4 regions of the Mesorhizobium sp. M1027 genome follow, and region 3 is predicted to be linked to each of the others. Evidence: predicted binding sites of a transcription regulator. Region 3 holds the regulator's gene; each other region holds the start of a gene.
What was found. Region 3 encodes PhoB, which activates phosphate uptake and scavenging genes when phosphate is short. Its sites were predicted from a motif close to TGTCATNNANCTGTCAT; they were not measured.
Positions count from the first base shown of each region.

Region 1: a site for PhoB is predicted at 4,871-4,887, ahead of NKH50_RS10710 (ceramide glucosyltransferase). Genes of this name have one in related genera too.
Region 2: a site for PhoB is predicted at 4,908-4,924, ahead of ugpB (sn-glycerol-3-phosphate ABC transporter substrate-binding protein UgpB). Genes of this name have one in related genera too.
Region 4: a site for PhoB is predicted at 4,160-4,176, ahead of NKH50_RS06220 (alkaline phosphatase D family protein). Genes of this name have one in related genera too.

Region 1 is NZ_JAMYMW010000004.1:331,835-339,782, forward strand. Features, by position in the region: gene NKH50_RS10680 (magnesium and cobalt transport protein CorA) at 1-68, shown strand, start outside; gene NKH50_RS10685 (GcrA family cell cycle regulator) at 186-710, opposite strand; gene NKH50_RS10690 (aspartate aminotransferase family protein) at 1,066-2,265, shown strand; gene argF (ornithine carbamoyltransferase) at 2,280-3,191, shown strand; gene NKH50_RS10700 (Hsp33 family molecular chaperone) at 3,354-4,364, shown strand; gene apaG (Co2+/Mg2+ efflux facilitator ApaG/CorD) at 4,371-4,763, opposite strand; gene NKH50_RS10710 (ceramide glucosyltransferase) at 4,992-6,146, shown strand; gene NKH50_RS10715 (O-succinylhomoserine sulfhydrylase) at 6,182-7,372, opposite strand; SAM riboswitch at 7,442-7,519, opposite strand; gene NKH50_RS10720 (2'-deoxycytidine 5'-triphosphate deaminase) at 7,655-7,948, shown strand, end outside.
Region 2 is NZ_JAMYMW010000010.1:39,107-47,054, forward strand. Features, by position in the region: gene NKH50_RS19815 (ABC transporter ATP-binding protein) at 1-613, shown strand, start outside; gene ugpC (sn-glycerol-3-phosphate ABC transporter ATP-binding protein UgpC) at 636-1,703, opposite strand; gene ugpE (sn-glycerol-3-phosphate ABC transporter permease UgpE) at 1,711-2,559, opposite strand; gene ugpA (sn-glycerol-3-phosphate ABC transporter permease UgpA) at 2,568-3,452, opposite strand; gene ugpB (sn-glycerol-3-phosphate ABC transporter substrate-binding protein UgpB) at 3,534-4,844, opposite strand; gene NKH50_RS19840 (bifunctional diguanylate cyclase/phosphodiesterase) at 5,139-7,571, shown strand; gene tlpA (thiol:disulfide interchange protein TlpA) at 7,574-7,948, opposite strand, start outside.
Region 3 is NZ_JAMYMW010000010.1:140,424-148,371, reverse strand. Features, by position in the region: gene pstA (phosphate ABC transporter permease PstA) at 1-313, shown strand, start outside; gene pstB (phosphate ABC transporter ATP-binding protein PstB) at 310-1,113, shown strand; gene phoU (phosphate signaling complex protein PhoU) at 1,146-1,853, shown strand; gene phoB (phosphate regulon transcriptional regulator PhoB) at 1,870-2,559, shown strand; gene NKH50_RS20385 (ROK family protein) at 2,569-3,813, opposite strand; gene xylF (D-xylose ABC transporter substrate-binding protein) at 4,098-5,138, shown strand; gene NKH50_RS20375 (sugar ABC transporter permease) at 5,283-6,647, shown strand; gene NKH50_RS20370 (ATP-binding cassette domain-containing protein) at 6,663-7,463, shown strand; gene NKH50_RS20365 (CHASE domain-containing protein) at 7,593-7,948, shown strand, end outside.
Region 4 is NZ_JAMYMW010000002.1:339,582-347,529, forward strand. Features, by position in the region: gene NKH50_RS06190 (TPM domain-containing protein) at 1-20, shown strand, start outside; gene NKH50_RS06195 (GNAT family N-acetyltransferase) at 138-644, shown strand; gene ppa (inorganic diphosphatase) at 761-1,291, shown strand; gene NKH50_RS06205 (hypothetical protein) at 1,309-1,899, opposite strand; gene NKH50_RS06210 (TetR/AcrR family transcriptional regulator) at 1,998-2,603, opposite strand; gene NKH50_RS06215 (MFS transporter) at 2,686-3,969, shown strand; gene NKH50_RS06220 (alkaline phosphatase D family protein) at 4,249-5,823, shown strand; gene NKH50_RS06225 (hypothetical protein) at 5,861-6,142, opposite strand; gene typA (translational GTPase TypA) at 6,341-7,948, shown strand, end outside.

The sequences.
Region 1 (7,948 bases), on a different contig from region 3:
TCCTAGCGGCAATTGCCCTGATCTGCACGTTTCTTTACTGGCGGTTTCGCAAGAATGGGTGGCTGTAGGGGTAAGGGAATAGGCAGTAGCCAGTAGGGAATAGGCAATACGGAAGTGGGTTGTTGGCGAAACGACCCTTGTGAAGCGCTATCTTCCCCTACTGCCTACTCCCCAGTGCCTATCGCCTATCTATGCCGCCGCCGCTCCGATGCTGGCTGAAACGCCACGCGGGCGTGGTACTTGCAGTAAGGGCCGGTTTCGGCGGCGTCGTTGCCGCAGAAATGGAAATCTTCCGAAAGCGGATCGCCATTCGGCCATTTGCAGGTGCGCTCGTTCAGCTCGACGAGTTGCAGATGCCGCGAGATCGGCACGACGACGTTCTCGACCGGGCGGATATAGTGGCGCGCTACCGGTTCGGCATCGAACTGCGCCTTGAGCGCGGTCGCACCGATCGATATCGACGTGGTGGCATGGCGCGTGGCACTTGCTGCCCGAGACACCGATTTCTGGATCGTCGATCCCTGTACCGTCTTCTTCTGGCGTGCCGGTGAGGCGGTCGTGCGTCCGCGACCGGACAGTTTCAGCCGGTGCACTTTGCCGATGACGGCATTGCGGCTGACCCCGCCAAGCTGTGCGGCGATCTGGCTGGCGCTGAGGCCCTCCGACCACAATTTTCTGAGAAGTTCGACTCGCTCGTCAGTCCAGTTCATGAGACCGCGCTCCTGCTGAAACGTGCGGCAATCGGAATCCATTCCCGACCCGGCTTCTGCCGGGCAGACACCACATATATCGGGTGATTAGGTCCGCCGCACGAAATCTAGTTATTTCTCTACTACAATTACCTTATGCGCTGACTCGGTGACAAGAGTCCCAAGGCCAACACGAATCGGTTTTTTCGGTTTTCCCCAACTTGCCCGGTCGCTTATGAGCCGGCGTTATGCTGGAGGGCTTGCCGCACGTCCTTGTGCGACCTTTTCGTTGACTTCACGGCCGAAAAACACGATAAGCCACAAGGGCCGCCGCTTTGGCGGCTTTTTGATTTTTCCGGTTCCGGAGACGCATATAATGAGCGGTTCGGCGCTTTTCGAGACCTTTGTTCGCGCACCCCTGGCTTTCGACCACGGTGAAGGCACATGGCTGGTCACCGATAAGGGCGAGCGATATCTCGATTTCGCCGGCGGGATCGCCGTCAATTCGTTGGGCTACGGCCATCCGCATCTGGTCGCGGCCCTCACCGAGCAGGCCGCCAAGCTCTGGCACGTCTCCAATCTGTACGAGATTCCGGGACAGAGCCGGCTCGGCGAGCGGTTGGCCGACGCCAGCTTCGCCGACAAGGTGTTCTTCACCAATTCCGGCGCAGAGGCGCTCGAATGCGCCATCAAGACGGCGCGGCGCTACCACTTCGTCACGGGCCATCCCGAGCGATACCGCACAATCACCTTCGAAGGCGCCTTCCACGGCCGTACCCTGGCGACCATCGCCGCCGGGGGCCAATACAAATACCTGGAAGGTTTCGGCCCCAAGGTCGACGGCTTCGACCAGGTCGGCTTCGACGATGTGGATGCGGCCGAAAAGGCGATCACGCCTGAAACCGCGGCGATCCTGATCGAGCCGGTGCAAGGCGAGGGCGGCATCAGGCAAGTGCCGACGCAATCGCTGAAGCGGCTCAGGCAGCTCTGCGATCAGCACGGACTGCTTCTGATTTTCGACGAGGTCCAATGCGGCGTCGGCCGCACCGGAAAGCTGTTCGCGCACGAATGGGCGGGCGTCACCCCCGACCTGATGGCGGTGGCCAAGGGCATCGGCGGCGGCTTCCCGATGGGTGCCTGCCTCGCCACCGACGAGGCGGCGGTCGGCATGACCGCCGGCGTGCACGGCACCACCTTCGGCGGCAGTCCGCTGGCGATGGCGGTCGGCAACGCCGTGCTCGACGTGGTGCTGGAAGACGGCTTTCTCGAGGACGTCCGGCGCAAGGCGCTGCTGTTGAAGCAGGGGCTTGCCGGTGTCGCCGACGAATTTCCGGATGTTATCGAAAGCATCAGGGGCACCGGCCTGATGCTTGGGCTTAAATGCGCGATGCCCAACACCAAGGTCACGGTGGCACTGCGTGACCAGCATCTCTTGACGGTTCCGGCCGGCGACAACGTTATCCGCTTGCTGCCGCCTCTCACCGTCACCGACGCCGAGATCCACGAGGCGCTCGAGCGCATTCGTGCCGGCGCCAAGAGCCTGGCGGATGCCATCGTCGCTGCCGCTGCGAAGTAATCCTGGAATTCCTGATGTCCCTTCGCCATTTTACCGATCTTTCTGCCGTTTCCGAAGGCGATCTGCGCTTCATGCTCGACGACGCAGCTGTGCGAAAGGCAAGGCTCAAGGCCGGAGAACGCAGCAAGCCGCTCGAAGGCAAGGTGCTGGCGATGATCTTCGACAAGCCGTCGACGCGCACGCGCGTATCGTTCGACGTCGGCATGCGGCAGTTGGGTGGCGAGACGATCATGCTGACCGGCACCGAGATGCAGCTTGGCCGCTCGGAGACCATTGCCGACACGGCCAAGGTGCTGTCGCGCTATGTCGATGCCATCATGATCCGCACCACCTCGCATGACCGGCTGTTGGAACTGACGGAAAACGCTACGGTCCCCGTCATCAACGGGCTGACCGACGAGACCCATCCCTGCCAGCTGATGGCCGACATCATGACCTTCGAAGAGCACCGCGGTCCGGTGGCCGGCAAGACGATCGCCTGGACCGGCGACGGCAACAACGTGCTGCATTCGCTCCTGGAGGCATCTGCGCGGTTCCATTTCAAGCTGAACGTCGCCGTGCCCGAGGGCAGCGAACCGGCTCAGAAGCATGTAGACTGGTCGAAAGCCAATGGCGGCAAGCTGAAATTCACCCGCTCGCCCGAGGAGGCCGTTCACGAGGCCGACTGCATCGTCACCGACTGCTGGGTGTCGATGGGCCAGGAGCACCGTGCCCGCGGCCACAATGTCTTCCTGCCCTATCAGGTCAACGCGGCACTGATGGCGAAAGCCAAGCCGGACGCGCTGTTCATGCACTGTCTGCCGGCGCATCGCGGTGAGGAGGTTACCGACGAGGTCATCGACGGACCGCATTCTGTGGTGTTCGATGAGGCCGAGAACCGGCTCCATGCCCAGAAGGCGGTCCTGGCCTGGTGCCTGGGCGCTTGATACGGGCCGCGATGATCCGGGCCGGCCTGATCTGCGCCGCCTTGATCCGGGCCGCCTTGATCCGGGAGTGGGTGGTGCCTATCTCAGGCGCATCACGCAAATCGAGCGCGTCTCGTCGCATGCGCCCCGGAGGGCGGCATCGCCGCGCCCCGGAGCTTTGTCATGTTGGAAACTCATCAATTGGCTGAACATAAACCCAAGCTCGGCGAATTCGGCTACGCCGGCGACGATCATGTCGTGCCGTTCGAGGTCGGCCCGCTCGACGTGCGCGGCCGCACCGTCCAGCTCGGGCCGATGCTCGACGCCATTCTCAGCCGCCACGACTATCCCGAGCCGGTCGCCCGGCTCCTGGCCGAAGCCTGTGTGCTGACGGTACTGCTCGGAACTTCGCTGAAATTCGAGGGCAAGTTCATTCTGCAGACCCGCACCGACGGGCCGGTGGACATGCTGGTCGCCGATTTCTCCACGCCGCACGCGCTGCGCGCTTATGCCCGCTTCGATGCCGGCCGGCTGCAGGCTTTGACTTCGGCCGGCGAGACGTCACCGCAGACGCTGCTCGGCAGCGGCGTCCTGGCGCTGACCATCGACCAGGGCGCTCACACGCAACGCTACCAGGGCATCGTCCAGCTCGACGGTGTCACACTTGAAGATGCCGCACGCACCTATTTCCGCCAGTCGGAGCAGATTCCGACCGACCTCCGCCTTTCGGTTGCCAAGCTTCTGACGCCCGGCGTCGGCGGTGCCCGCGAGCAATGGCGGGCCGGTGGCCTGCTGGCACAATTCCTGCCGCAGTCGGCGGAGCGTATGCGCGTACCCGACCTTCCCGGTGGCGACGGCGATCCGCGTGAGGAAATCCATGACCCGACCGACAATTCCTGGCAGGAGCTGCTGGCGCTGCTTGGTACTATTGAACCGACCGAGCTGATCGATCCGACGATCGGCGCCGAACGGCTGCTTTACCGGCTTTTCCACGAGCATGGCGTCCGCGTGTTCGGCGGCGTGCCGGTCGCCGACCAGTGCTCATGCTCGAGGGAGAAGATCCGCGGCATTCTCGAAGGCTTTTCCGCCGAGGAGATCAGGGACAGCACCGAGGATGGCAGCATTCACGTCGCCTGCGAATTCTGCTCGAAGCAATATGACTTCGACCCGGCGGAGTTTGCAGCGGCTGGATGACGGCCCTCAATTGACGGTGCGCCGCGTGCCCGGCAAATCGAGCGAGAAGGCGGGGATGGCGACGTCGAACGTCTCGCCCCGCTTGTTGCGCATTGTGTAGTGCCCGACCATGATGCCGGACGGGGTCGAGAGCGGGCATCCGGACGTATACTGATAGCTGTCGCCGGGGTTGAGTCCGGGTTGCTCGCCGACGACCCCGGGGCCGCGCACTTCCTCGACTTTGCCGGTACCGTCGGTAATGTGCCAGTAGCGTGACAGAAGCTGCACGAACTCATCCGACTGATTGTCGATGGTCACCTGGTAGCCCCAGACATAGCGGTTTTGCGGCGGATCGGAGTGATCCTCCAGATAGAACGGCCTGACCTGCACTTCGATGTTGCGGGTGACGGCGCTGTACATAAACTGCTCCAAAGCAATGTAGATGGAACTTTCGATGCTCAGCGCAGTTTGGTCAACGATGCGCAGCATCTTCTTGCCCGATCTCAAGCGCAGGTGCCGAAAAACAATGTCATTTGAGTGACACATGACAATGATGGTGTGCAGGCTTGTGCCGGACGACTCAGCGTTCTGTCGAATTGTTGAAAACGGCTGTCATGCGGCCGGCATTTCTGGAGCGACCAGATCTCGATGGAACCGACATTCGCAGCCGCCCTCCTTTCCATAGCCCTCCTTCTTTCAAATCTCGCCAGCATCCTGTTAGCTTCGCAGAAGCTGAAGCGACCAGCCAGTATTGCACCGCCCGCGGCCAACGCGCCGCCGGTATCGATCGTCATCCCGGCGCGCGGCGTCGAGCCGTTTGCCGAAGAGACGCTGGAGCGCGCCTTCTCACTCGACTGGCCGCGCTACGAACTCATCTTCTGTGTCGCCCATGCCGACGACCCGGTGGTCAAGCCGATCACCGCCGCAATGGCGCGCTTTCCAGCTATTCGCGCCCGCCTTCTGGTCGGTGACGACCGCATCAGCGGCAATCCAAAACTCAACAATTGCGTGAAGGGTTGGGAGGCGGCGCGTTATCGCTGGGTCATCCTTGCCGATTCCAATGTGCTTATGCCGAGCGACTACGTCCAGCACCTGATGGCGGCGTGGCGGCATGACACCGGCCTCGTCTGCTCGACGCCAATCGGCTCGCGGCCGGACGGCTTCTGGGGGGAGGTCGAATGCGCCTTTCTCAACACGCTGCAGGCACGCTGGCAGTACGCTGGAGAGGCGCTCGGCCTCGGCTTCGCCCAGGGTAAGAGCATGTTGTGGAACAAGCCAATGCTCGATGCCAATGGCGGCATCCGCGCGCTTGCCGCCGAGATCGCCGAGGACGCCGCCGCGACCAAGCTGGTCAATGGGCTCGGACTACGGGTCAATCTTGTCGCCTCTCCCTTCGAACAGCCGCTCGGCCGGCGCACGCTTGGCGAGATCTGGTCGCGGCAGGCGCGCTGGGCGCGGCTGCGCCGCGTCACCTTTGCACTGTTCTTTGCCCCCGAAATCCTGATCGGCGCGGCACCGCCGCTGGTGCTTGCACTGATCGCCGCGGCTGACGCCGGCGTCAGCCTGCCGGCAACCGCCGTCGCCGTGCTGGTCGCGGCCTACCTGCCGGAATGCGCCTTGGCCTCGGCCAAGGGATGGCACCTGTCGCCGCGCACGATCCCGGCGATGATGGCACGAGACCTGATGCTTCCCGTCATTTGGGCGCGCGGATGGCTGAGCGGCGCCATCGACTGGCGCGGCAACGTGATGACTATCCAGACGAAGACTGTCGCGGAGCTGGAAGAGACCCCGTCCGGCGCCTGATCGGCACGTCCCCGCTGCCTCTGTTCGGCCAGCCCTTATCCGGCAACTCTCAGTGCCTGCTCGATGTCTTCGAGCAGGTCGTCGGCGTCCTCAAGGCCGACTGACAGCCTGAGCGTTCCCGGTCCGATGCCGAGCTCGGCGCGGGCTTCATCAGTCAAGTTCTTGTGTGTGGTCGTCGCCGGATGGGTGATCAGGCTCTTGGCGTCGCCGAGATTGTTGGAAATCAGCACGACGTCGAGTGTGTTCTGGAAGGCAAAGGCCGCCTGCTTGCCGCCCTTCACATCAAAGCAAATCAGCGTCGAGCCGCCCGACATCTGCTTCTTGACCACGGCCGCTTGCGGGTGGTCGGCGCGGCCGGGATAGATGACGCGGGCGATTTGCGGGCGCTCGGCCAGGAAATCCGCGATGCGGCCGGCACTTTCCGTCTGCTGGCGTACGCGTAGCGGCAGCGTCTCCAGGCCTTTCAGCAGCGTCCAGGCATTGAAGGGCGAGAGGCTGGGGCCGGTGTGGCGGAAATAGTCATGCAGATTCTCGTCGATCCATTTCTTGTCCGACAGAACGATGCCGCCAAGACAACGCCCCTGGCCGTCAATATGCTTCGTGGCCGAATAGACGACGATGTGGGCGCCGAGCTGCAGGGGTTTCTGCTGCAAGGGCGTAGCGAAGACATTATCGACGATCAGCCTGGCGCCGATCGAATTGGCAAGTGCCGCCACGGCGGCAATGTCGACTACCTCCAGCGTTGGATTGGTAGGGCTTTCCAGGAAAAACAGTTTGGTGTTTGGCTTGACCGCCTTTTCCCAATTGGCGATGTCGGTGCCGTCGACCAGCGTTGCCTCAATGCCGTATTTCGGCGCCAGCGTCTCGATCACCCAGCGGCAGGAGCCGAACAGCGCGCGGGCCGCTACGATATGGTCGCCCGCCTTGGCGCTACACAGCAGTGCTGCCGTCACCGCCGCCATGCCGGATGCCGTGGCGCGCGCGTCCTCGGCTCCTTCCAGCGCGCACATGCGTTTCTCAAACATGTCGACCGTCGGATTGGCATAGCGCGAATAGATGAAGCCCGGCTCCTCGCCCTTGAAGCGGGCCTCCGCCGCTTGCGCCGTCTCGTAGATATAGCCTTGGGTGAGATACATCGCCTCGGAGGTCTCGCCGAAGCCGGAACGCAGCGTCCCGGCATGCACGAGTGCGGTCTGAGGCTTCCAGTCGCGCTTCTTGGTCATCATTCCATCCAAACACCAAAATTGGTCCAAACAACAAAAAACCGGCCGCGAAAGTCGCAACCGGTCCATATGGCCTTGCGGCCGACGGTCCTTTAGCGACTTGTTTAACGTGGCTGCAAGCCGACCGGCCAAATCACCACGGGATAACGAGCTTTAGACCCGCGCCACGCTTGCGTCAATTGCCGGCATGATTAAGAGGATTGTACCAAGCAGGTGCCAAAGGCGTCCACGGTCGGACCTGCGACAGAACAAGACCTCGCCCGGCGTTCGAACGGAGCCAGACCCTTGCGGCAGACAGGCATTCTTCCCGATCAGGATATTTCCGCGCTGTTCCAGACGGGCGCGCTGAAGTCGCCGCGCATGCTCGATGCCGATCAGATCCAGCCGGCCAGCCTTGACCTCAGGCTCGGCGACAAGGCATGGCGAGTGCGTGCTTCCTTCTTGCCCGGCCCGGACCACAGGGTTGTCGACAAGCTCAACCGGCTGAAGCTGCACGAGATCAACCTCGCCGAAGGTGCGGTGCTGGAAACCGGCTGCGTCTACATCGTGCCGCTGCTCGAAAGCCTGGCGCTGCCCGCC
Region 2 (7,948 bases), 100 kb from region 3:
GCTGCTCGACGAGCCGTTCTCGGCGCTCGACACCGGCCTGCGCGCCTCGATGCGCAAGGCCGTGGCCGAGCTCCTTGAAACCGCCGGCATCACCACCATCCTGGTCACCCATGATCAGGCCGAGGCGCTGTCATTCGCCAGCCAGGTCGCGGTGATGCGCGACGGCAAATTCTCGCAGGTCGGCACGCCGCGCGAGCTCTATTTCAGGCCGAAGGACAGGATGATCGCCGAGTTCCTCGGCGACGCCATCGTCTTGCCGGCCCGGATCGCTGATGGCTTCGCCACCTCGCCGCTCGGCCGCATCGCCGTCGACAGCACCGAGCGGCGCGACATCGCCCGCATCATGCTGCGGCCCGAGCAGGTGCTGCTGAAACGAACCTCGCGTGAAGGCATGTCCGGCACGCCGGACATGCTGTTCGGCGAGGTCACGGAATCCGAATTCGCGGGCTCGATGTGCACGATCGCCGTACGTCTCTTGAACAGCCCAGATCCGCCCGACGCCGCCGCCATCGGCAACACGCCATTGATCCTGCGCAAGCCGGGCATGGACGCGCCTGCGGTCGGCGAGATCGTGCGGCTGACCGTGTCGGGCAAGGCGCATGTGTTTGCCTGAACGGTTTTGCGCAAGGCCGATTTCAATCGACCCGTTTGCCCGCTTGATCGAACCAATGCAGCTTTTCGGACCTGGCCACGACGCGCAATCGGTCGCCTGGCTTGGCGCTGGCGCGGCCTGAGACGCGCACCACGATGCGGCTGCCGGCTGCCACGCAATGGAGAAAGCTTTCGGCACCGACCGGTTCGACCGCTTCCACTGTCGCCGGCAGCGCGAGCGCGCCGGCCGGCGCCTCTGCCGCGAAGGTGATATCGGCGTCCTCCGGACGAAAGCCCAGTGTCACCGCCTTGCCCTGTCGAGGCGCCAAGCCAATCACCGTACCGTCGGCCAATACCAAGCTTGGGGAGGCCCCTGTGAGCGCCAGCAGATTCATCGGCGGTGCGCCTATGAACGAAGCGACGAAGGTCGAGGCCGGTTTCTCGTACACATCAAGCGGCGCGCCGGTCTGCTCGACCAGTCCGGCGTTCATGACGACGAGGATGTCGGCCAGCGTCATCGCCTCAAGCTGGTCGTGCGTGACATAAACCGAGGTGACGCCAAGCGAGCGCTGCAGATTCTTGATCTCGATGCGCATCTGCCCGCGCAATTTCGCATCGAGGTTGGACAGTGGTTCGTCGAACAGGAAGACCTTCGGGTTGCGCACGATGGCGCGACCCATGGCGACGCGCTGGCGCTGACCGCCTGAAAGCTCGCGCGGGCGCCGGTCGAGCAGCGCCGAAAGCTCCAGCACCTTGGCCGTCGAGCGTACCCTGCTATCGATCTCGTCCTTCGGCGTGCCGCGGTTGCGCAGGCCATAGGCCATGTTGTCATAGACCTTCATATGTGGGTAGAGCGCGTAATTCTGGAACACCATGGCGATGTCGCGCTCGGTCGGGCCGATGGCGTTGACCACCTTGCCGTCGATGGCGACTGTACCGGCCGAAATGGTCTCCAACCCGGCGATCATCCTCAGCAGCGTGGACTTGCCGCAACCTGACGGGCCGACCAGCACGCAAAGCTCCTTGTCGGGAATGGCGATGGAGACGCCCTTCACGGCTTCGACGCCGCTGGGATAGACCTTCTTCACGTCCTTCAGATCGACGGTCGCCATCAGAGTCTCACTTTTCGGATTCGACCAGGCCGCGCACGAACCAGCGTTGCATCATCACCACGACGAGAATCGGCGGCACGATGGCCAGCATTGCCGTGACCATCACGAGGTGCCATTGGGTGTCGGCATCGGCGAAGGAGACCATCTTTCTTAGCGCGATGACGATGGTGTTCATGTCGTTGCTGTTGGTGACGAGCAGCGGCCAAAGATACTGCGTCCAGCCGTAGATGAAGAGGATCACGAACAGCGCGGCGATGTTTGTCCGCGACAGCGGCAGGAGGATATCAAAGAAGAAGCGCCATGGCCCGGCACCGTCGACACGCGCCGCCTCGACCAATTCGCCCGGTATGGTCATGAAGAATTGGCGAAACAGCAGCGTTGCGGTGGCTGAGGCGATCAGCGGGACGATCAGGCCGGCATAGGTGTCGATCATGCCGAGATCGACCATCACCTTGTAGGTCGGCAGGATGCGCACCTCGACTGGAAGCATCAAGGTGATGAAGATCAGCCAGAAGAAAGTCATGCGCAGCGGAAAGCGAAAGAACACGATCGCGTAGGCCGACAGGATCGAGATGAAGATCTTTCCGACCGCAACGCCGAGCGCCATGATCGTGGTGTTGAGGAGCAGCCTGCCGACGCTGACCCCGCCGATACGGCCGATGCCGCCGAACAGCGCCTCACTGTAGTTGTTCCATAGCTGGCTGCCCGGCAAGAGCGGCAGCGGCGGCCTGAGGATCGTTTGCAGCGTGTGCGTCGAGGCCACGAAGGTGTAGTAGATCGGAAAAGCCACGATCAATATGCCGAGGATGAGCACGGCATGGGCGATGAAGGTGCGGAGCGGGGACTGGCCGATCATCGCTGCCCTCAGCCGTAGTGGACTTTGCGTTCCACATAGCGGAACTGGATCGCTGTGAGCGCGATGACGATGGCCATCAGGATGACCGACTGCGCCGCCGAGTCGCCCAGGATCAGATTGACGAAGCCGTCATTATAGACCTTGTAGACCAGCGTCTCGGTCGTCTTGCCCGGCCCGCCGCCGGTGACGGCATGAACGATGCCGAACGTATCGAACAGGGCATAGACGGTGTTGACGACCAGCAGGAAAAAGGTTGTCGGCGCAAGCAGCGGGAAGACGATGGTCCAGAAGCGCTTGGTCTCGCCGGCGCCGTCCATGGCCGCCGCTTCGATCAGCGTTTTCGGCACCGCCTGCAGGCCGGCGACGAAGAACAGGAAGTTGTAGCTGATCTGCTTCCAGGCAGCCGCCGACACCAGCAGGATCATGGCGTGGGTGCCGTTGAGCAGTGGGTCCCAGGGGATGCCGAGGCTTCTCAGCAAATAGGCTAACGAGCCGATCGAAGGGTTGAACAGGAAAAGCCAAAGCATGCCGGCAATCGCCGGCGCCACGGCATAAGGCCATATCAACAGTGTGCGGTAGAGGCCTTTGCCGCGCACGGCCTTCTCGGCCATGACCGCGAGCAGCAGGGCCACAACCATGGCAACGATCGCGGTCGCAAGCGAGAACACCACCGTGACCGTGATCGAGTTGAGGTAGGCCGGATCGGCCAGCACCTTCCGGAAATTGGCAAACCAGACGAACCTGCTCTTCAGCCCGAACGGGTCTTGCCTGAGCATCGACTGGTAAAGCGCCTGACCGGCCGGCCAGTAGAAGAAAACCAGGGTTATGGCAAGCTGTGGCGCCACCAGCAGGTAGGGCAGGATCTTGTTGGGAAAGACGACGCGTGGAGACAGGCTGATTTCCCTCGCTATCCAGGCATCGCCCACGCGCGCTCGCGTGGGCGATATTCCAACCGATTGACCGAGACGATCTCGTTAGTTGTCCAGGGCTTCCTTGATTGCGGCGTTGCCGCGCGCGACCGCATTGTCGAGGGCCTGCTGGGCGGTTTGCTGGCCGGCCAGCATCTTCTCCAGCTCCTCGTTCTGGATATCGCGCACCTGCGGCAGATTCGGCAGGCGCACGCCCTTCGAATTGTCGGTCGGCGACTTGCCGATCATCTGCAGGATGGGTGTCTCGCGGCCGGGGTTCTTGTCATAGAAGCCTGATTTCTTGGTCGCCTCATATGCGGCGAGCGTCACAGGCAGGTATCCCGACTTCTGGTGCAGGTATTCCTGCACATCGGTCTTGGACAGATAGGCAAAGAAGGCGGCAACGCCCTTGTATTCCTCGTCCGACTTGTTGCCGAACACCCACAGGCTGGCACCGCCCGGCGTCGTGTTCTGCGGGGCACCCTTGGCGTCACTATCGTAGGGAAGCTGGCCGATGCCATAGTTCATGCCGGACTTGACGATATCGCCGAGGCCGCCCGACGATTCGGTGAAGATGCCGCATTCGCCGGCGAGAAATATCTGCTTGGCTTCGGAGGTGCGCCCGCCATATTTGAACGTGCCGTCCTTGGACAGGTCGGCGAGCGCCTGGAAGTGGTTGACGAAAATCGGCGCATTGATCTTGAGTTCGACGTCGCCGCCGGCCAGGCCGTTCTGCTGGGTGGCCCAAGGCACGTCATTCCACGCCGCGAAATTCTCCAGATGGATCCAGGTCAGCCAGGTCGAGGTATAGCCGCAAGAGGCGGCGCCGCTCGTTTTGATCTTCTTGGCGGCTTTCCAAACCTCGTTCCAGGTCTTGGGCGGATTGTTCACGTCGAGGCCTGCCTTCTGGAAGATGTCCTTGTTGTAGTAGAGGATCGGCGAGGAGGAGTTGTAGGGGAAGGACAGCATGGTGCCGTCCGGCTTGGAATAATAGCTGACGATGCCGGGCAGATACTGGCTCTTGTCGAAAGTCATCCCGGCGCCGGTCATCACATCGGCCACCGGCTTTATCGCACCCTCGGCCGCCATCATCACGCCGGTGCCGACGTCGAACACCTGGAGGATATCGGGCGCTTGCCCGGCACGAAAGGCAGCGATGCCGGCATTCAGCGTCTCCGGATAGGTGCCCTTGAACACCGGAACGAGCTCATAGTCGCTCTGGCTGGCGTTGAAATCCTTGGAGATCTTGGCGACGACCTCGGCGTTGGCGCCGGTCATGGCGTGCCACCAGCTGATCTGCGTGACGGCGAAGGCAGAGGTGGTGGAAAGCAGGGTCACGGTGGCGGCGATACCGGCCGCAAAGCCGAAGAACTTCATGTTTCATCTCCCGTTTGTCATTGGCGAAAGGGGGCACCTCCGCAAAGCCAATATGTGGCGCTGATGACAATCGGACAACGGTTTTGTTGCCGATCAATGAACATCATTCCTTCCTAAAGTGCACTCGCTACCGAAACCGGGCGCCAGAAATCACATCACCGTCTTTTCGGCGCAGCGGGCGTCGGTTTTCCCCCGAAAAGACCCGTCTCATGGCCCGCGGGTTAACCATTCGTTAAAATCTCCAAGAGCTAATCCGTCACACCTCCCCTGTTAGTTTTGACCGAGTGAACCAGGATGCTGACGGTCTATAATTGTATCGTAAATCAGCACGACCTGAGACTGGTTGCGCTCGCCGCACTCGTCTGTGGAATTTCTTGTTTCTCTGCGGTTAATCTCCTTAAGCATGTCGGCCGATCGACCGAGCGAAACCGGCTTGTCTGGCTGATGATCGCCGCAGCTTCGACCGGGTTCGGCATATGGGCGACGCATTTCATCGCCATGACCGCGTTTACGCCGGGAATACCGAACGCATACAATCCGGGATTATCCGCCTTTTCGCTTGCCGCCGCCGTCATCCTGACCGCGCTTGGGATGTGGGTCGCCACCTTGCGCCGCGGCATCGACCATTTCCTCGTCGGTGGCGCCATTCTCGGTGGCGCCATCGCGACGATGCACTACATCGGCATGGCAGCTTTCGAGGTCGAAGGCCGGGTCGTATGGAACCTGCTCCTTGTCGCGATATCGCTTCTGGCCGGCGTGACCCTTGCGGCACTGGCGCTCCTGGTCGTCTTGCGCCGCCCGTCAGCACTCGCGACTCTCGGCGGCGCCGCGCTTTTGACGCTGGCCATTTGCAGCTTGCATTTCATCGCGATGGCCGCGGTGTCGATCATTCCGGATTCCTCGATTGAAATATCCGAACATTCCATCGAGCCCATTTCCCAGGCCTTTGCCGCAGCGGTCGCCAGCCTTGTAATCCTTGTGCTGTCAGGTGCCGCGCTGTGGATCGATCTGCGCTTTCGCCACCAGAAGCTCGAGGCCGAGCGCATGCACGATCTCGCCAATGCGGCGGTGGAAGGTCTGATCGTTTGCGATGGCACCCGCATCGTCAGCGCCAATGACAGTATGGCGAAGCTGACCGGAACAGCGACAGCCACCCTGAATACGATGCAACTCGGCGAGCTTTTCGACGGACAGAGCGCAGCCGCTATGTCCGGCTTCGGCGAACAGGCGCAGGAAGCGACATTAAGGGGCAGCGACGGCGCGAGAATTCCTGTCGAGCTGATCGCCAGGAAGATCACCTACTGCGGCAGGCCTCATACGGTGCTTGCCGTTCGCGACATCCGTGAGCGCAAGAAAGCAGAAGAAGAGATCCTCCGCCTCGCGCATTTCGATCCGCTTACCGGGCTTGCCAATCGGCGGAGCTTTTCTTCCCGGCTGGAAGCAGAATTCGCCTCGATGGATCGTGGCGGCAGGGATGGATATCTGGCGCTCCTGCTGCTTGACCTCGACCGGTTCAAGCAAGTCAACGACCTCTACGGCCACAGCGCCGGTGACGCGATGCTGCAGAAACTCGCGCACTGCATTTCCGGCATTCCGCGCCACGGACAAATGCTCGCGCGTCTCGGCGGCGACGAATTTGCCATCATAGCTCCGAACCTCCCCGACCCCCTGGCCGCAGGCCGGATAGCCGAGGACTTGCTGGCGGCGATCCGCGAGGAAAACAGGGTTTCGGTCGGCTCCGGCCTCGTCTCGGCCAGCATCGGCATCGCCTTCTTTCCGCTGGATGCCGAAGACCAGGCCGGCCTGATCAGCCACGCCGACACGGCACTCCATCGCGCCAAAACCGAAGGCAGGGACACTTACCGGTTTTTCGAGATAGCCATGGGCACCGCGGCCCGCGACAAGCGCGTGATGGAGCATGAATTGCGCCAGGCCATCGCCCGCAAGGAGTTCCACCTCGTCTACCAGCCTCAGAAGGAAATCCGCGGCGGCAGGATGATCGGCTTCGAAGCCCTGGTCCGGTGGCAGCACCCTGAGCGGGGTGATATTTCTCCGGCTGTTTTCATCCCCGTGGCCGAGGACAGTGGCGCGATCGCCCAGATCGGCGACTGGGTGCTGACGACGGCTTGTAACGATGCTGCTCGCTGGACAAATCCGCTGATGGTCGCAGTCAACGTCTCCGCCGTGCAGCTTCACAATCCGAACTTCAGCCGCAAGGTGCATGACGCACTGGCGAGGTCCGGCCTGGCACCCGGCAGGCTGGAACTGGAGATCACCGAAACAGCCCTGGTGAAGGATATGCCACGCGCGCTGGCGGCCTTGAGGCAGGTCAAGGCGCTTGGCGTGCATGTAGCGATGGACGATTTTGGCACCGGCTACTCTTCGCTGTCCAACCTTAGCGCCTTTCCCTTCGACAAGATCAAGATCGACGGGTCGTTCATCAAATCGGTCGACAAGAACGCCCAGTTCGCGGCGATCGTCCGCGCCGTGCTGGGGCTTGGACGCGGTCTCGGCCTACCGGTCCTTGCGGAGGGCATCGAGACGCCGGGTGAATTGCAGTTCCTGGACGCCGAGGCTTGCGAGATCGGGCAAGGCTATTACCTCGGCAAACCGGCTCCGATCGAGACGTTCGGCGAACTGACGGGCGTGGCTGCTCCGGCAATCCGCACAGCCAGCCGACGCGGCGCAAGCATTGCCGTGCTCAAGCCGCGCCTGCGCACGGTCTGAGCCTATCCCGGCTGAAGCGCCGCCTCGACCAGACGCTTGGCATCCGGCCCCGACCATTCGGCCGGGCCGTTCATATGGGCGATGAGGCAGCCTTGCCCATCGATCAGCATGGTGACGGGCAGACCTAGCGCCAGGCCGCGCGTCTTGACGTCGTTGAACAGCGCCATCGTGGCATCGCGATAGTAGCCGAGCGACTTGACGCCGGTGTCCTCCAGGAATTTCTTCGGTTTGGCATCGTCGCCGGCATCGACGTTGACGGCAACAACCTGAAACGCATCGCTGCCCATCTCCTTCTGCAGCGCATCGAGCGCCGGCATTTCGGCGCGGCAAGGCGCACACCATGTCGCCCACAGATTGAGCAGCACCGTCTTGCCGGC
Region 3 (7,948 bases):
GCGCTGGGTGGTGATCCGTTCGGTCGCCTACCGCGCCGCATTGTCCGGCATCGTCACCGGCATATTGCTGGCGATAGCACGCATTTCCGGCGAGACGGCGCCGCTGCTCTTCACCGCGCTCAACAACCAGTTCTGGAGCAGCAATATCAACGCGCCGATGGCCAGCCTGCCGGTGACCATCTTCCAGTTCGCTCTCAGCCCTTACGAGGAATGGCAGCAACTGGCGTGGACCGGCGCACTCATAATCACCCTGACGGTTCTGGGCTTGAGCATCCTCGCCCGCAGCCTTACCGGACGCAGAGAGGACAGATGACACAGATGTTGTCTCCGGACATGACGATGACCGAAACGGTCACCGAGAAGACGAAGATCGAGGTCAAGAACCTCAACTTCTACTACGGCCAGAGCAAGGCGCTGAAGGACATCAGCCTGTCGCTGCCCGAGCGCAGCGTCACGGCCTTCATCGGCCCTTCGGGTTGCGGGAAATCGACGCTGCTGCGCGTCTTCAACCGCATCTACGAGCTCTACCCGAAACAGACCGCCGAGGGCCAGGTGCTGCTCGACGGCAAGAACATTCTCGACCGGTCGCAGGATCTCAACCTCCTCAGGACAAAGATCGGCATGGTATTCCAGAAGCCGACGCCGTTCCCGATGTCGATCTACGAGAACATAGCCTTCGGCGTCAGGCTCTACGAGAATCTCGGCAAGTCCGAGATGGACGGCCGCGTCGAGCAAGCGTTGAAGCGGGCCGCGCTGTGGAGCGAGGTCAAGGACAAGCTAAACGCCAGCGGCTTGAGCCTGTCCGGCGGCCAGCAGCAGCGGCTCTGCATTGCCCGCACCGTGGCAGTGAAGCCGGAAGTCATTCTGCTCGACGAACCGGCTTCGGCCCTCGACCCGCTGTCGACGGCCAAGATCGAGGAACTGATCGACGAGCTGCAAGCCGACTACACGATCGTCATCGTCACCCACAACATGCAGCAAGCGGCGCGCGTGTCGCGCCAGACCGCCTTCATGTATCTGGGTGAACTGGTCGAGTTCGACCGGACCGAGAAGATATTCACGTCGCCCCGCGAGAAGCGCACGCAGGACTACATCACTGGCCGCTTCGGCTGAGCCGTTCCGATCATGCATATGAGGACAGGACCATGGGCGAACACACAGTCGCTTCTTTCGACGAGGATCTCGAGCAGATCAGCAAGCTGATCCGCGACATGGCCGACCTCGCCGGTTCGATGGTCGGCGGGGCGACCAAGGCCCTGTTGAATTCCGACAACGTGCTGGCGCAACGCGTCGTCTCTGACGACGCCATCATGGACGCGCGTCAACGCGAACTGGACGACCGCGCCATCACCCTGATCGCCAAGCGCCAGCCAATGGCTCACGATCTGCGCCATGTCGTCGGAGCGATCCGCATGGCGGGCGACCTCGAACGCATCGGCGACCTTGCCAAGAATATCGCCAAGCGTGTGAGCGCGGTCGGCCTCAGCGTCACGCCGCGCGACCTATCGCATTCCATCGATGCGATGGCGCAGCTGGTGCTCATCCAGGTGCAGGGCGTCATCGAGGAGTATGCTGCAGGCGATGCGGCCGCGTTGGCCAAGCTGCGTGCCGCCGACGAGCGCATCGACGTCAAATACACGTCGGTGTTCCGCGAGCTGTTGACCTACATGATGGAGGATCCGCGCAACATCACCGCTTGCACGCATCTGCTGTTCTGCGCCAAGAATCTGGAGCGGATCGGCGACCATGTCACCAACATCGCCGAAAATGCGTATTATGTGCTGACCGGCGAGCAATTGCCGGTCAACCGTCCGAAGCAGGACGAAACGACAATGTCCGCGCCGGTGACATGATGGGGGTGCCCAGCCGATGATCGCACCACGCATAATGGTGGTGGAGGACGAGGAGCCGTTGGGCGTGCTGCTCCGCTACAATCTCGAATCCGAAGGCTACCAGGTCGAGGTGGTGACACGCGGCGACGAAGCCGAGATCCGTTTGCAGGAGAATGTGCCCGACCTTCTGGTGCTCGACTGGATGATACCGGCGGTTTCCGGCATCGAGCTCTGCCGCCGGTTGCGCGTGCGCCCCGAAACCGAGCGGCTGCCGATCATCATGCTGACCGCGCGCGGCGAGGAGAGCGACCGGGTGCGCGGTCTTTCGACCGGCGCCGACGACTATCTTGTCAAACCGTTTTCGACACCGGAATTCATGGCCAGGGTCAAGGCGCTGCTGCGGCGCGCCAAGCCGGAAGTGCTGTCCAGCGTGCTGAAGGTCGGCGACATCGTGCTCGATCGCGAATCGCACAGGGTCTATCGCAAGAAGAGCGAGATCCGGCTCGGGCCGACCGAATTCCGGTTGCTCGAGTTCATGATGCGGCATCCGGGCCGCGTCTTCTCGCGTAGCCAGTTGCTCGATAATGTCTGGGGCGAGACGATCTATATCGACGAACGCACCGTCGACGTGCATGTCGGGCGGCTGCGCAAAGCCGTCAATAACGGCCGCATGCCGGATGTCATCCGCACCATCCGCGGTGCCGGCTATGCGATCAGGGAAGATTGACCCGCCTGGTCAGGCGACGTTCTTTCTGACGCCGGGCCTCATTTGCGCGCCCGGCGCGAAAATCTCCTGGTCGACGAAGCTTAACGCCCGCATCGCGCAGCCTTCGCGGATCAGCGGCAATTCGTTCGGCTCGGTATCGAAGGAGATCGAGCCCGAGTGCTGGCCGCCGGCGGTCTGGGCGATGGCCTTGCGCAAGGCCGGCTCGATCAGATCGAAGGCGGCGGCACTGGCGCCGACCATCGCGACCGGTGCCGGATCGATCAGCGCGAACAGCGAGCCGAGACCGAAACCCAGCGCTTCGCCGGCCTTGCGGTAGGCCTCGCGTTCCGGCCCATCCTTCTCGCGCGCGCGGGCGGCCAGCGCGCGCATGTCGGCGTCGCCGACGTCGGCGACCGGTTCGCTGTCTTCGCTCATCTGCCTGGCGTTGCGCCAGATGGCATAGTTGCCGGCATAGGCTTCGATGCAGCCGCGCCGCCCGCAACGGCAGAGCGCTCCGCCCGGACGATGGATCATGTGGCCAAATTCGCCGCCCGAGGAATGCGTCCCGGTGAACAGTTCGCCCTTCAGCACAAGCCCCATACCGATGCCATGCGAAAGCAGGATGGCGATGAAGTCGTCGCGATAGCGATCCGGATTGCGCCAGCGCAAAGCCACCGCCATCATATTGCAGTCGTTCTCCACCGTGGCCGGGATGCCGAATTCGTCCTCCAGCATGTCGGCAAAGGCGATGTCGGTCTGCGGCGTGATCGGCGACCACAGCATGGCGCGTGCAGGGGAGTCGGTAATGCCCTGAATCGCCAGGGCGATGCGGGCGACACTGCGGACGTCAAGGTCTGGGTCCTCAAGCCGGCGCCGGACGATGGCCATGCATTCGCGGATCAGCTCGTCGCGCGGCATGGTCAGCGTGTCCAGCCGGCGCTGTTCCTCGGCGACCACCTGTCCCGCATAGTCGATAATGGCGGCCGACAGGAAATTCAGCGACAACACCACAGTCAGCACCGCCGCCGCTTCCGGGTTGAGGGCGAGGCCGACCTGTGGACGACCGCGTTTCAACGAAACGGGCTCACTTGCCTTGCTCTCGGCGAGGATGCCTTCCCGTATCAGGTCGGAGGAGATCGCCGATATGGTTGAATGACTGAGGCCGGTGGTGGCTGCGATCTCCGTACGCGATGGCTGGCCGGCCCGGCGCACCGCCGAGATCACCATCGCCCGGTTGCGCCGGCGCAAATCGTCATGGCGGATTCCGACCGACATCGTTTTGCTTTCCTCCCGGTTGCCGCGGCCGCTCATGAACCGGAAGCCGTCGGTAATGTCCGACAAATAGTGTCGGATGCGGCAAATAGTGTCAGATGCAGGTGGCGCTGTCATCGTTTATTCCGACGCTCGAAAAAACTCGCACAGTCATCAAAATCCATCAGAATCGATGTTGACAGCAGCCGGAGATCGGGCCAGTATTTTTTCGAGGCTCGAAAAAATTAGAGCTTCTAAGCTGGTCGTTGAGCAATTGGTCACGCCGTACGCGGCGCAGGGAGGATATGATGAAGAAATTCACGGCCGCCATTCTGGCGGGTGTCGCCATGACGCTGGCGCTGGCGTCGGTGGCGCAGGCGAAAGACAAGCTCATCGGCGTTTCCTGGTCGAACTTCCAGGAAGAGCGCTGGAAGACCGACGAGGCCGCAATGAAGGCGGCCATCGAGGCCGCCGGCGACAAGTATATTTCCGCCGACGCACAGTCCAACCCCGGCAAGCAACTCACCGACGTCGAGAGCCTGATCTCGCAGGGTGCCAATGCGCTGATCATCCTCGCACAGGATGCCTCGGCCATCGGGCCGGCCGTGCAGAAGGCACTGGACGAAGGCATCCCGGTCGTCGGCTATGACCGGCTGATCGAGAACAAGGACGTGTTCTATCTGACCTTCGACAACAAGGAGGTCGGCCGCATGCAGGCCCGCGAAGTCTTCAAGGTGAAGCCGGAAGGCAACTACGTCTTCATCAAGGGTTCGGGTTCCGATCCGAATGCCGATTTCCTGTTTGCCGGTTCGATGGAGGTGCTGAAGGAGGCCATCGACAGCGGCAAGATCAAGAATGTCGGCGAGGCCTATACGGACGGCTGGCTGCCGGCCAACGCTCAGAAGAACATGGAACAGTTCCTGACCGCCAACGACAACAAGGTCGATGCCGTGGTCGCGGCCAATGACGGCACCGCCGGTGGCGTCGTCGCCGCGCTGACAGCACAAGGGTTGGCCGGATCGGTTCCGGTCTCGGGCCAGGACGGCGACCACGCCGCGCTGAACCGCATCGCGCTTGGCACACAGACCGTGTCGGTGTGGAAGGACGCGCGCGAGCTCGGCAAGAACGCCGCCGAGATCGCCTCGCAGCTTGCCGACGGCAAGCAGATGACCGACATTGCCGGCGTGAAGGATTTCACCACGCCCGGCGGCAACACGGTCAAGTCGCTGTTCCTGACTCCGGTCGCCATCACCAAGGATAACCTCAACGTCGTCATCGACGCCGGCTGGATCAAGAAAGAAGAGGTCTGCGCCGGCGTGGCGGCTGGCACTGTTGCGGTCTGCAACTGATCCGTCGTTTCCAAGCGTAGAGAACGCCGCGGCTGTAATGCCGCGGCGTTTTTTTCAAAAAGAATTGTTTTTCCGCTTCCGGCGGATAATTTCTAGGCTGCTTCCGGCATCCGCGGCAGACGGCAACCCGGCGGGAGAAACATGATGACCGACACGACTTCCAACACGCCGGTCGACAGCACGGCGGACCGGGCGCGGGAATCCGAGCTCGGCATCGTTGCCCGGTTTCTCAAGGCAACCGAGATCGACACCCGCATGCTCGGCATGGTCGGCGCGCTGTTGGTCATCTGGATCGGGCTGCATGTCGTTTCCAGCGTACGGCTCGGCGTCAATCCGTTCGACTTCGACAGCCGGACCTTCCTGACGCCACGCAATCTCTGGAACCTCTCGGTGCAGACTTCCGCCGTGGCCATAATGGCCGCCGGAATGGTGCTGGTTATCGTCATGCGCAATATCGACCTGTCGGTCGGTTCCGCCGAAGGCCTGATCGGCGTGGTCATGGGCTTTGCGCAGGTGCATTTCTTGGTGCGAATGATCGGTCTGCAACTCGGCAACCCCTGGATCTGGATCCTGGCGCTGGCCATTGGCCTGGCGCTCGGTCTTCTTATCGGAGCGTTCCAGGGATATATCATCGCTTATCTCGAGGTGCCGGCCTTCATCGTGACGCTGGGCGGCCTTCTGGTCTGGCGGGGTGCCGCATGGTGGGTCGCCAGCGGTCAGACGATTGCGCCGCTTGATGCCACGTTCCAGCTGATGGGCGGTGGGCCGGCGGGTTCGATCGGCGCGCGATGGAGCTGGATCGTCGGAATTATCGCGTGCCTGGCGGTTGTGTTCATGCTGCTCAACGGACGGGTGCAGCGCAAGCGGTTCCGCTTTCCGTTGCGCCCGATCTGGGCCGAGACGTTCCTCGGTGTCCTCACCTGCGCTGTCATCATGGGCGCCATATGGCTCGCCAATTCCTATCCTTGGCCGGTCGGCATCGTGAACAGATACGCGGCGGCCAACAATATAACAGTTCCCGAAGGCGGGCTGTTCATCGCCCATGGCATCGCCATACCCGTGCTGATGGCTGTGGCCGTCGGGCTGATCATGACCTTCATCACCAAGCGTACCCGTTTCGGCCGCTATGTCTTCGCCATCGGCGGCAATCCGGAAGCCGCCAACCTTGCCGGTATCAACACGCGTTGGGTGACCATGAAGGTGTTCATGATCATGGGCGTGCTGGCGACGATCGCCGCGGCGATCTCGTCAGCCAGGCAGAACTCGTCGACCAATGCGCTGGGCACGCTAGACGAACTGCTGGTCATCGCCGCCGCGGTCATCGGCGGCACGTCACTTGCAGGCGGCTCCGGCACGGTGCTCGGCGCCATGCTCGGCGCACTTTTGATGCAGTCGCTGCAATCCGGCATGGTGCTGCTCGGCATCGATTCACCGCTGCAGAGCATCGTCGTCGGCGCCGTGCTGGTGCTCGCGGTCTGGCTCGATACCGTCTATCGCAAACGCGTTTAGGGAGGAGGAACGATCATGGCCGACAAGACCGCTCCCACGGGCACGCCGCTGATCGACATGCGCAACATCTCGATCGCCTTCGGCGGCATTCGCGCCGTCGACGATGCCTCGGTCGATCTTTTCCCGGGCGAGGTGATGGCTTTGCTCGGCCACAACGGTGCCGGCAAATCGACGTTGATAAAAATCCTGTCCGGCGCCTATAAGCGCGATGCGGGCCAGATTTTCGTCAACGGCGAGGAGGCTTCGATCTCCAACCCCCGCGACGCCAAGAAGTACGGCATCGAGACGATCTATCAGACGCTTGCGCTGGCCGACAATGTCGATGCGGCCGCCAACCTTTTTCTCGGCCGCGAGCTGATGACCGGCTGGGGTACGCTCGACGACGTCGCCATGGAGGCCGAGGCGCGCAAGGTGATGGGCAGGCTCAATCCGCGTTTCCAACGCTTCAAGGAGCCGGTGGTAAAGCTGTCGGGCGGCCAGCGGCAGTCGGTGGCGATCGCCCGCGCCATCCTGTTCAATGCTCGCATCCTGATCATGGACGAGCCGACGGCGGCACTTGGGCCGCAAGAGACGGCGCAGGTCGGCGAACTGGTCAAGCAGCTCAAGGCCGACGGCATCGGCATCTTCCTGATCAGCCATGATATTCACGACGTGTTCGAGCTTGCCGACCGTGTCTGCGTCATGAAGAACGGTCGGGTTGTCGGCACGGCGCGCACAACCGACGTCACCCAGGACGAAGTGCTCGGTATGATCATCCTCGGCAAGTGCCCACCCGGCGCCATTCCGGGGCCGGGCGCGCTGAAGATCGCCGCATGAACGAGAATTAGCCGGCTAATCACAAGCCGCCAAAATGTGCCAGTCGTCACCATGCTTTGGCCTGGGCATTGTGTTGGCGTCGGGACTTGCCCATAAAGATGCCGAACCGTCCACGGGACGTATCTGCAATTGAAGAAGCTGTTTCCGACCGTCGCTTTTATCGCCGTCGCGCTGATCAGCCTGACGATGGCGGGCTTTGCCTATTTTGCCACCCAGGAGGCGGCCCGCATTAAATTCGAGGCGACGGCGGACGACGCGCTTAACCGGATCGAAAGCCGCATCGACCTGGACCTGTCGCTGCTGCGCGCAACGCGAGCGCTGTTCGACGCGCGCAATGGCGGTATCTCGCAAGGCGAGTTCAAGGCTTTCTTCAACGCGCTCGACATCGACAATAATTTCGCCGGTCTGCGCGGCATCGGTTTCCTCCGCCTGGCGAAAACTGGCAACGAGGCGGCGGTCGAGCGCGACATCCTGCACGATCACGG
Region 4 (7,948 bases), on a different contig from region 3:
ACCATCTGGTCGAGATTTGATCTCGCTAAAAGCGGTTTTCCAGCGTCTCAAGGACGCACTGTTCGGCTGTGTGAAAGCATCGCGGCGGCCGACCGGACTCTTGCAATCGGGCGCGGCGGGTTTATGGTTAACCAATCATGAATACGCTGAGCATCGACATCAGGAAAGCCGAACCACGCGATGCAGCCGCCATTGCCGACGTGCATCTCGAGGCCTGGCGCGGCGCCTATTCGGGCATCATCCCGCACCGTACACTGACATCGATGATCAACCGCCGCGGTGCCGATTGGTGGGCAAATGCCATTCGCCGCGCCGCCACCGTCCTGGTCGTCGAAATCGGCGGCAAAATTGCCGGCTACGCGACGATCGGCAAGAACCGAGCACGTGAGCTCAGGCAGCAGGGCGAGATCTACGAGCTTTACCTGCGGCCCGAATATCAAGGCATCGGGCTCGGCAGTCGGCTGTTCGCAGCCGCACGGGCACGGCTGGCCGACCATGGCCTGAAAGGCATGGTGGTGTGGGCGCTGGAAGACAATCAGAACGCACTTGCCTTCTATGCCGGCGCCGGCGGCCGCGATGTGGCCGAGGGCGTCGAGATCTTCGAGCAGAAGGCACTGAAGAAGGTCGCTTTCGTCTGGGAATGACGGCCAGCGCATGATCCGGCCGGTTTCGGTTCGGACGATCCCCCCAGTACCATTCGCCGCATTGCACCATTCGCCATCGGCCGCTATCGATCTTCAATCGAGAGAGGGATAAAGCGATGCGGATCGAAGCGATTGCCAGCGGAAAGAACCCGCCCGAGGACGTCAACGTCATTATCGAGGTGCCGATCGGCGGCGAGCCGATCAAATACGAGATGGACAAGGAGGCCGGCACGCTGTTCGTCGACCGCTTCCTTCACACTTCGATGCGCTATCCCGGCAATTACGGTTTCGTACCGCACACGCTATCGGGCGACGGCGACCCGATCGACGTGCTGGTCTGCAACACGCGCGCGCTGGTGCCAGGCTGCGTCATCAATGTGCGGCCGATCGGCGTGCTGGTGATGGAGGACAATGCCGGCCAGGACGAGAAGGTCATCGCGGTGCCTTCGCCCAAGCTGACCTTACGCTACGAAGACGTCCACGAATACACGCAATTGCCTGACATTACCCGCCAGCAAGTGCAGCATTTCTTCGAGCACTACAAGGATCTCGAACCCGGCAAATGGGTCAAGATCGAAGGCTGGTACGATGCGGCCTATGCCAAGAAGATGATCGTCGAGGCCATCGAGCGGGCCAAGCGCAAGTAATTATCGGGCGCAAATAATCAGTTGTCGACGCGGCCGAAAGCGGGCGCGTCGCCGATCACTACGCGCTTGTCCTTGCCGCAGGCGAAGGTGCGTGCCTTCTCGTCGGCAAGCTTGCGCGCCTGATCGTTGGCGGCGGGATTGCCGGTGGCGAGCACAAGGCCGATCGTGCAGCCTTCGTGGGCGTCAGGCTGGGCAACCTTGGCGACGATCAACACTTCCGTCGACTTGTTCTCGCCCTCGGTATCGCTGATCGAGCGACGATGAATGACGGCGAACGGAATGGTAGTTTTGCCGTTGGTTTCGATCCGCCACTCGACTTTAGGTCCAGCCGAGTTGAGGCCGGAAAAGCTTTCCCAGACCGTGGTCATATCGCCGGGTGGAAAGCCGTAGAACAGCGATTCCCGCGCGTCGTCGTAGGAAACCATCACCGGGTAGCCGCCATAACCCGAACAGGCGAGGTCGGCCCAGTCGCCGTCGCCTTCCTCCGCCTGGGCATAAGTCACGCAGTCCTTCTCCCAGACGAGATCGGTATAGACGCTGGATATGTCGCCAGCCCGGGCGGCATTGCAGAAGCCGGCGAAGGCAAGCGGGATCAAAAGAGCGCGCATGGCGGACAACTCCGTTCGGGCTGCCGCAGCGTACCGTCAAATCTAGCAGCAGCCTAGACGAACTCAGGCTGGCTCACAGTGATCTGGTAAACGGAACGCTATTTCTTCAGGCTTGCCTCGATCAGAAGGTCGGCGTTGCGGGCGACCGACTGCGCCGGCCCGCCGACACCGAACAGCTGGCCGCTGATATAGGCGCCCTCGATCAGGAGCAGGAGCCCGTCGCCCAGCGTGTCGGCGTCGCCGGCGCCCATCTCTGCCGCCATGGCACGCAGGCGCCGGCGCAATTCCCGCTTGTTGGCTTCGCTCACGATGCGCGCCGGATGGCCATGTTCGGGATACTCGACCGCGGCATTGGTCATGCCGCAGCCGCGATAATCGGGCCTTTGCGTACGCTTGCCGACACGCGTCAGGAAGGCGAGGATCTGCGCGCGCGGATCGCCGGGATGGGCGTTCACAGCCTCGTCGAAGCGCTCCCAAAATTCGAGGTCATAGTGCCGGAGATAGGATGCGGCCAGCTCATCCTTGGACGGAAAGCTGCGGTAAAGGCTGGGCTTGGTGACGCCGGCACGCCGTACGATCTCGTCGACCCCGATCGCCCTGATGCCTTGCCGGTAAAACAGGTCGCGCGCCACCTGGAGAATCCGTTCGGCGGCGCGAGGCGGCGGTGCGTCATTCGCCTTGATCGTTGGTTCAATGCTTTTCATGTCTGGTGTGCCGATTAGCTGGTTGACAATGTTACCGGTCGGTACGTATGTTCCGCGCTCCTGCAACGTACCGGTCAGTAACATGATAGCTCAATCCCGCCCGTTTGGCCAGCACTACGCTTTCGTCGTGGTCGCCGTCATCTTCCTTTGCCTGCTGATCGCAGCGGGCCTGCGTTCGGCGCCGGCAGTCATGATGCTGCCGCTGGAGAACAGTTTCGGCTGGCGGCGCGACGTCGTCTCGCTGGCCGCTGCCACCGGCATCTTCCTCTATGGCCTGACCGGGCCGTTTGCCGCGGCGCTGATGGAGCGGATCGGGCTGCGCCGCACCTTGCTTGCCGCGCTGCTTTTGATGTCGGGATCGACCGCGCTCAGCCTGTTGATGACCAAGCCGTGGCATCTGCTCCTCACCTGGGGCGTGCTTTCCGGCGTCAGCTCGGGCGCCGTCGCCACCGTGCTCGGCGCAACCATCGTCAACCGCTGGTTCAAGACCAATCGCGGCCTGGTGATGGGACTGATGTCGGCGTCCAGCGCCACCGGGCTGCTGGTCTTCCTGCCGTTGCTCGCCTCGCTCGCCCAGTCAGGCGGCTGGAAGCCGGTCGCCATCGCCATTGCCGTGGCCACCGCCTGCCTGGTGCCGCTGGTCTATATGCTGGTGCCGGAGCGCCCGGCCTCGATCGGCATGGTCCGCTATGGCGCCGATGCCGACGACGTGCCGCCGGCGCCGCCGGCCGCGCAAGGCAATTTCCTTTCGCATACGCTGAGCACGCTGCGCCGCGCCGCCGGCACGCGCGTGTTCTGGTATCTGTTCGCCACTTTCTTCGTCTGCGGCTTCACCACCAACGGGCTGGTCGGCACGCACCTGATCGCCTTTTGCGGCGACATGGGCATAGGCGAAGTGCAAGCCGCCGGCCTGCTGTCGATGATGGGCATTTTCGACCTGATCGGCACGACGCTATCGGGCTGGCTCACCGACCGTTTCGATCCGCGCAAGCTGCTCGGCGTCTATTACGGCATCCGCGGCCTGTCGTTGATCTATCTGCCCTATTCCGGCTTTTCGGCCACCAGCTTGATCATCTTCGCCGTGTTTTACGGACTGGACTGGATCGCCACGGTGCCGCCGACGCTGAGGCTTTCCAACGAGGCGTTCGGCGACCGCAGCGGACCGATCGTCTTCGGCTGGATCGTCGCCGGCCATCAGGTTGGCGCCGCGACAGCGGCCTTCTTCGGCGGCACCATGCGCGAGCTGCAAGGCAATTACGAGCTTGCCTTCCTGATCGCCGGTATGACGGCAATAGCCGCCGCCTGCATCTCGCTGCTGATCAACACCAGCCGCCCGGCCTTCGAGCCGGAACCGCAGGCGGCTTGAGTTGCAACGGCTGAGCGCTAATCTTCCCCCTTGAGGGGGAGATGGCCGCGAAGCGGCCAGAGGGGGTCGGTCCGACCGGGCTCGGCCCCTTATCGCAGGCGCAAGAGGTCGGTGCTCCATGCGAGACGACCCCCTCTGTCGCCTCCGGCGACATCTCCCCCTCAAGGAGGGAGATTCGCCATCCTGTTGATGTCAGAAAACCTTCATCGTTTCGAAATGTGCCTGAAACATTGAAGCTGGAGCTTGGCGGCGACGTTCAACGCCATCCAGGAGACAGCCATGAACAAGATTTCGATGACGCGGCGCGCTTTCGTCACGTCGGCCAGCGCCGTTGGCCTGGTCGGCGCGTCGGGCCTCGCGCTTCCCTATTACTCGCGCGCCAATCAGCGCCCGGCCTTTACCCACGGGATCCAATCCGGCGACGTCGATGCGACCAGCGGCATGGTCTGGGCGCGCACGGACCGGCCGTCGCGCGTCATGTTCGAAGTGTCGCCGACGGAGAGCTTCGCCAATGCCGTCCGCCTGGCGCCGCTCGATAGCTCGCCGGCCAGCGACTATACGGTGAAGCGGCTGCTTACCGATCTCGCCTCCGACCAGGACATCTTCTACCGCATGGTCGCGGCCGATCTTTCCGATATTAACGCCGTTTCCGAGCCGATCGTCGGCCGCTTCCGCACGGCACCTGCCTCGAAGCGCGACATTCGTTTCGCTTGGTCGGGCGACACCGCTGGCCAGGGCTGGGGCATCGACGACACCGGCATGAAGACCTACGCCACTATCGCCAAGCACACGCCGGACTTCTTCCTGCATTCGGGCGATACGATCTATGCCGATGGCGCGATGAAGGACGAGGTCGACCTGCCCGGCGGCGGCAAGTGGAAGAACACCGTGCTGATCGACGAAAAACGCAAGGTTGCCGAGACGCTGGACGAATACCGGGGTCAGTGGAAATACAATTTGATGGACAGGAACGTGCTGGCGCTGAACGCCATCTGCCCGACGTTCTACCAGTGGGACGACCACGAGGTGGTGAACAACTGGTCGGATTCGAAGGATCTGAGCGCCGACGACCGCTACACCGAAAAATCCATCCATGTACTGGCGGCACGCGCGGCGCGCGCCTTCCACGAAATGACGACGATCCGCTACGAGCCATCGGAGCCCGGCCGTGTCTACCGCAAAATCGCCTATGGGCCGTTGCTCGACGTGTTCTTCCTCGACATGCGTTCCTATCGCGGCCCCAACGGTCAGAATATGCAGGAGACGATGACGCCGCAATCGCGCATCCTCGGCGAACAACAGACGAAATGGCTGAAGCGCGAGCTGGCGAATTCCAATGCAACCTGGAAAATCATCGCCGCCGACATGCCGCTCGGCCTCGTCGTCTGGAACGACGGCACCAAGAAGGTCGGGGCCGAGGCAATCAGCAATGGCGACAATGGCCCGGCCAAGGGGCGCGAGCTGGAAATTGCCGACCTCCTTCGCTATATAAAGAACGCGGGGATCAGCAATACCGTCTGGCTAACCGCAGACGTGCATTACACAGCCGCGCATTATTACAATCCGGACAAGGCGCAGTTCCAGGACTTCAATCCGTTCTGGGAATTCGTTTCGGGTCCGATCCACGCCGGCACATTCGGACCGAATGCTTTCGACATGACTTTCGGCCCGGAGCTGAGGTTCATCAAGGCACCGACCGCCGAACAGGGTCAGAACCTGCCGCCGTCGGCCGGCCTGCAGTTCTTCGGGCTCGTCGACATCGATGGAGCCACCGAGCAGTTGACGGTGCGGCTGATGGATCGCGACGACAGCGAACTCTACAAGGTCACGCTCGATCCGGTGCGATCGGCGTGAGATTGCCTTTTAGGACCACCCGGAAGGTGGATGTGCATCAATCGGGATAGCAGACGACGGGAATCTTGGGCCAGACGGCGCTGTCGCATCCGGCGTTTTTTTGCCTTTGCTTGAAGGCGGTGCTGACCGGTCCGGTTACCACCGGGTCGACGCCGTCCGGAGCATCGGCAAAAAGCTGCTCTGCCGAGCGCTTGTCGGACGGCAGAGCAGACCGCGTCTCCTTGGACGGCGCGGCCGATTGCGCCGCGCTTGCCGCGAGGAGGACGGCGAGCGCGGTACATGCCAAAATCGGCCGGAGTTTGATGCCTGTCTCGATCATGAAATTCGAACTGTCCGGACCACGAAAGGTTCCGCCTTGGTTAATAATTCCACTTCACACCAAGACATTTAAGATTTGGTGACTTTATTTGGTGGCTCGCCTCCTCTTTCGCAATTGCGAAAAACCCTGTATGAGCCGCCCAACCGAAAGAGGCAGCGCCTTTTGGCCTGCTGCCTGCAACGCTCCCGAGACCAAAACATGAAAATCCGCAATATCGCGATCATCGCGCACGTCGACCATGGAAAAACCACCCTCGTCGACCAGCTCCTGAAACAGTCCGGCTCGTTCCGCGACAACCAGCGCGTCGCCGAGCGCGCCATGGATTCAAACGATCTTGAAAAGGAACGCGGCATCACCATCCTGGCCAAGGCGACCTCGGTCGACTGGAAGGATACCCGCATCAACATCGTCGACACGCCCGGCCACGCCGATTTCGGCGGCGAGGTCGAGCGCATCCTGTCGATGGTGGATTCGGCCATCGTGCTGGTCGACGCCGCCGAGGGCCCGATGCCGCAGACCAAATTCGTCGTCGGCAAGGCGCTCAAGGTTGGGCTGAAGCCGATCGTCGTCATCAACAAGATCGACCGGCCGGATGCGCGCCATGTCGAAGTGGTCAACGAGGTGTTCGATCTTTTTGCAGCACTTGATGCCACCGACGAGCAGCTCGACTTTCCTATCCTTTACGGTTCAGGCCGCGACGGCTGGGTCTCGGAAAACCCCGAAGGCCCGAAGGACCAGGCTCTGGCGCCGCTGTTCGACCTCGTCATCAAGCACGTGCCGGCGCCGACCGTTCATCCCGGCCCGTTCCGCATGATCGGCACCATCCTGGAAGCCAATCCGTTCCTCGGCCGCATCATCACCGGCCGTATCGAATCCGGCACGCTGAAATCCAACCAGGCGGTCAAGGTGCTGCACCATGACGGCACCCAGGTCGAAACCGGCCGCATTTCGAAGATCCTCGCCTTCCGCGGGCTTGAGCGCCAGCCCATCGAGGAAGCGCAGGCGGGCGACATCGTCGCCATCGCCGGCTTGTCGAAAGGCACTGTCGCCGACACCTTCTGCGACCTGACGGTGACCGAGCCGCTGCACGCGCAGCCGATCGATCCGCCGACGGTGACGATGTCTTTCCTCGTCAACGATTCGCCGCTGGCCGGTACCGAAGGCGACAAGGTGACCAGCCGCGTCATCCGCGACCGCCTGTTGCGCGAGGCCGAAGGCAATGTCGCGCTGAAGATCGAGGAATCACCTGACAAGGATTCGTTCTTCGTTTCCGGCCGCGGCGAATTGCAGCTGGCCGTGCTGATCGAGACGATGCGCCGCGAAGGTTTTGAGATCGCCGTGTCGCGGCCGCGCGTCGTCATGCAGAAGGGCGATAACGGCGAATTGCTGGAGCCGGTCGAGGAAGTCGTCATCGACGTCGACGAGGAGCATGCCGGCGTCGTCGTGCAGAAGATGTCGGAGCGCAAGGCCGAGATGGTCGAGTTGCGCCCTTCGGGCGGCAATCGCCAGCGCATCGTCTTCCACGCGCCGACGCGCGGCCTGATCGGCTACCAGTCGGAACTGTTGACCGACACGCGCGGCACCGCCGTGATGAACCGGCTGTTCCATGCCTACGAGCCTTATAAGGGTGAGCTGCCGGGCCGCACCAACGGCGTGCTGATCTCCAACGAACAGGGTGAATCGGTGGCCTATGCCATGTGGAACCTGGAAGACCGCGGCCCGATGGTCATCGATCCCGGCGTCAAGGTCTATCAGGGCATGATCATCGGCATCCATTCCAGGGACAACGATCTCGAGGTCAACGTG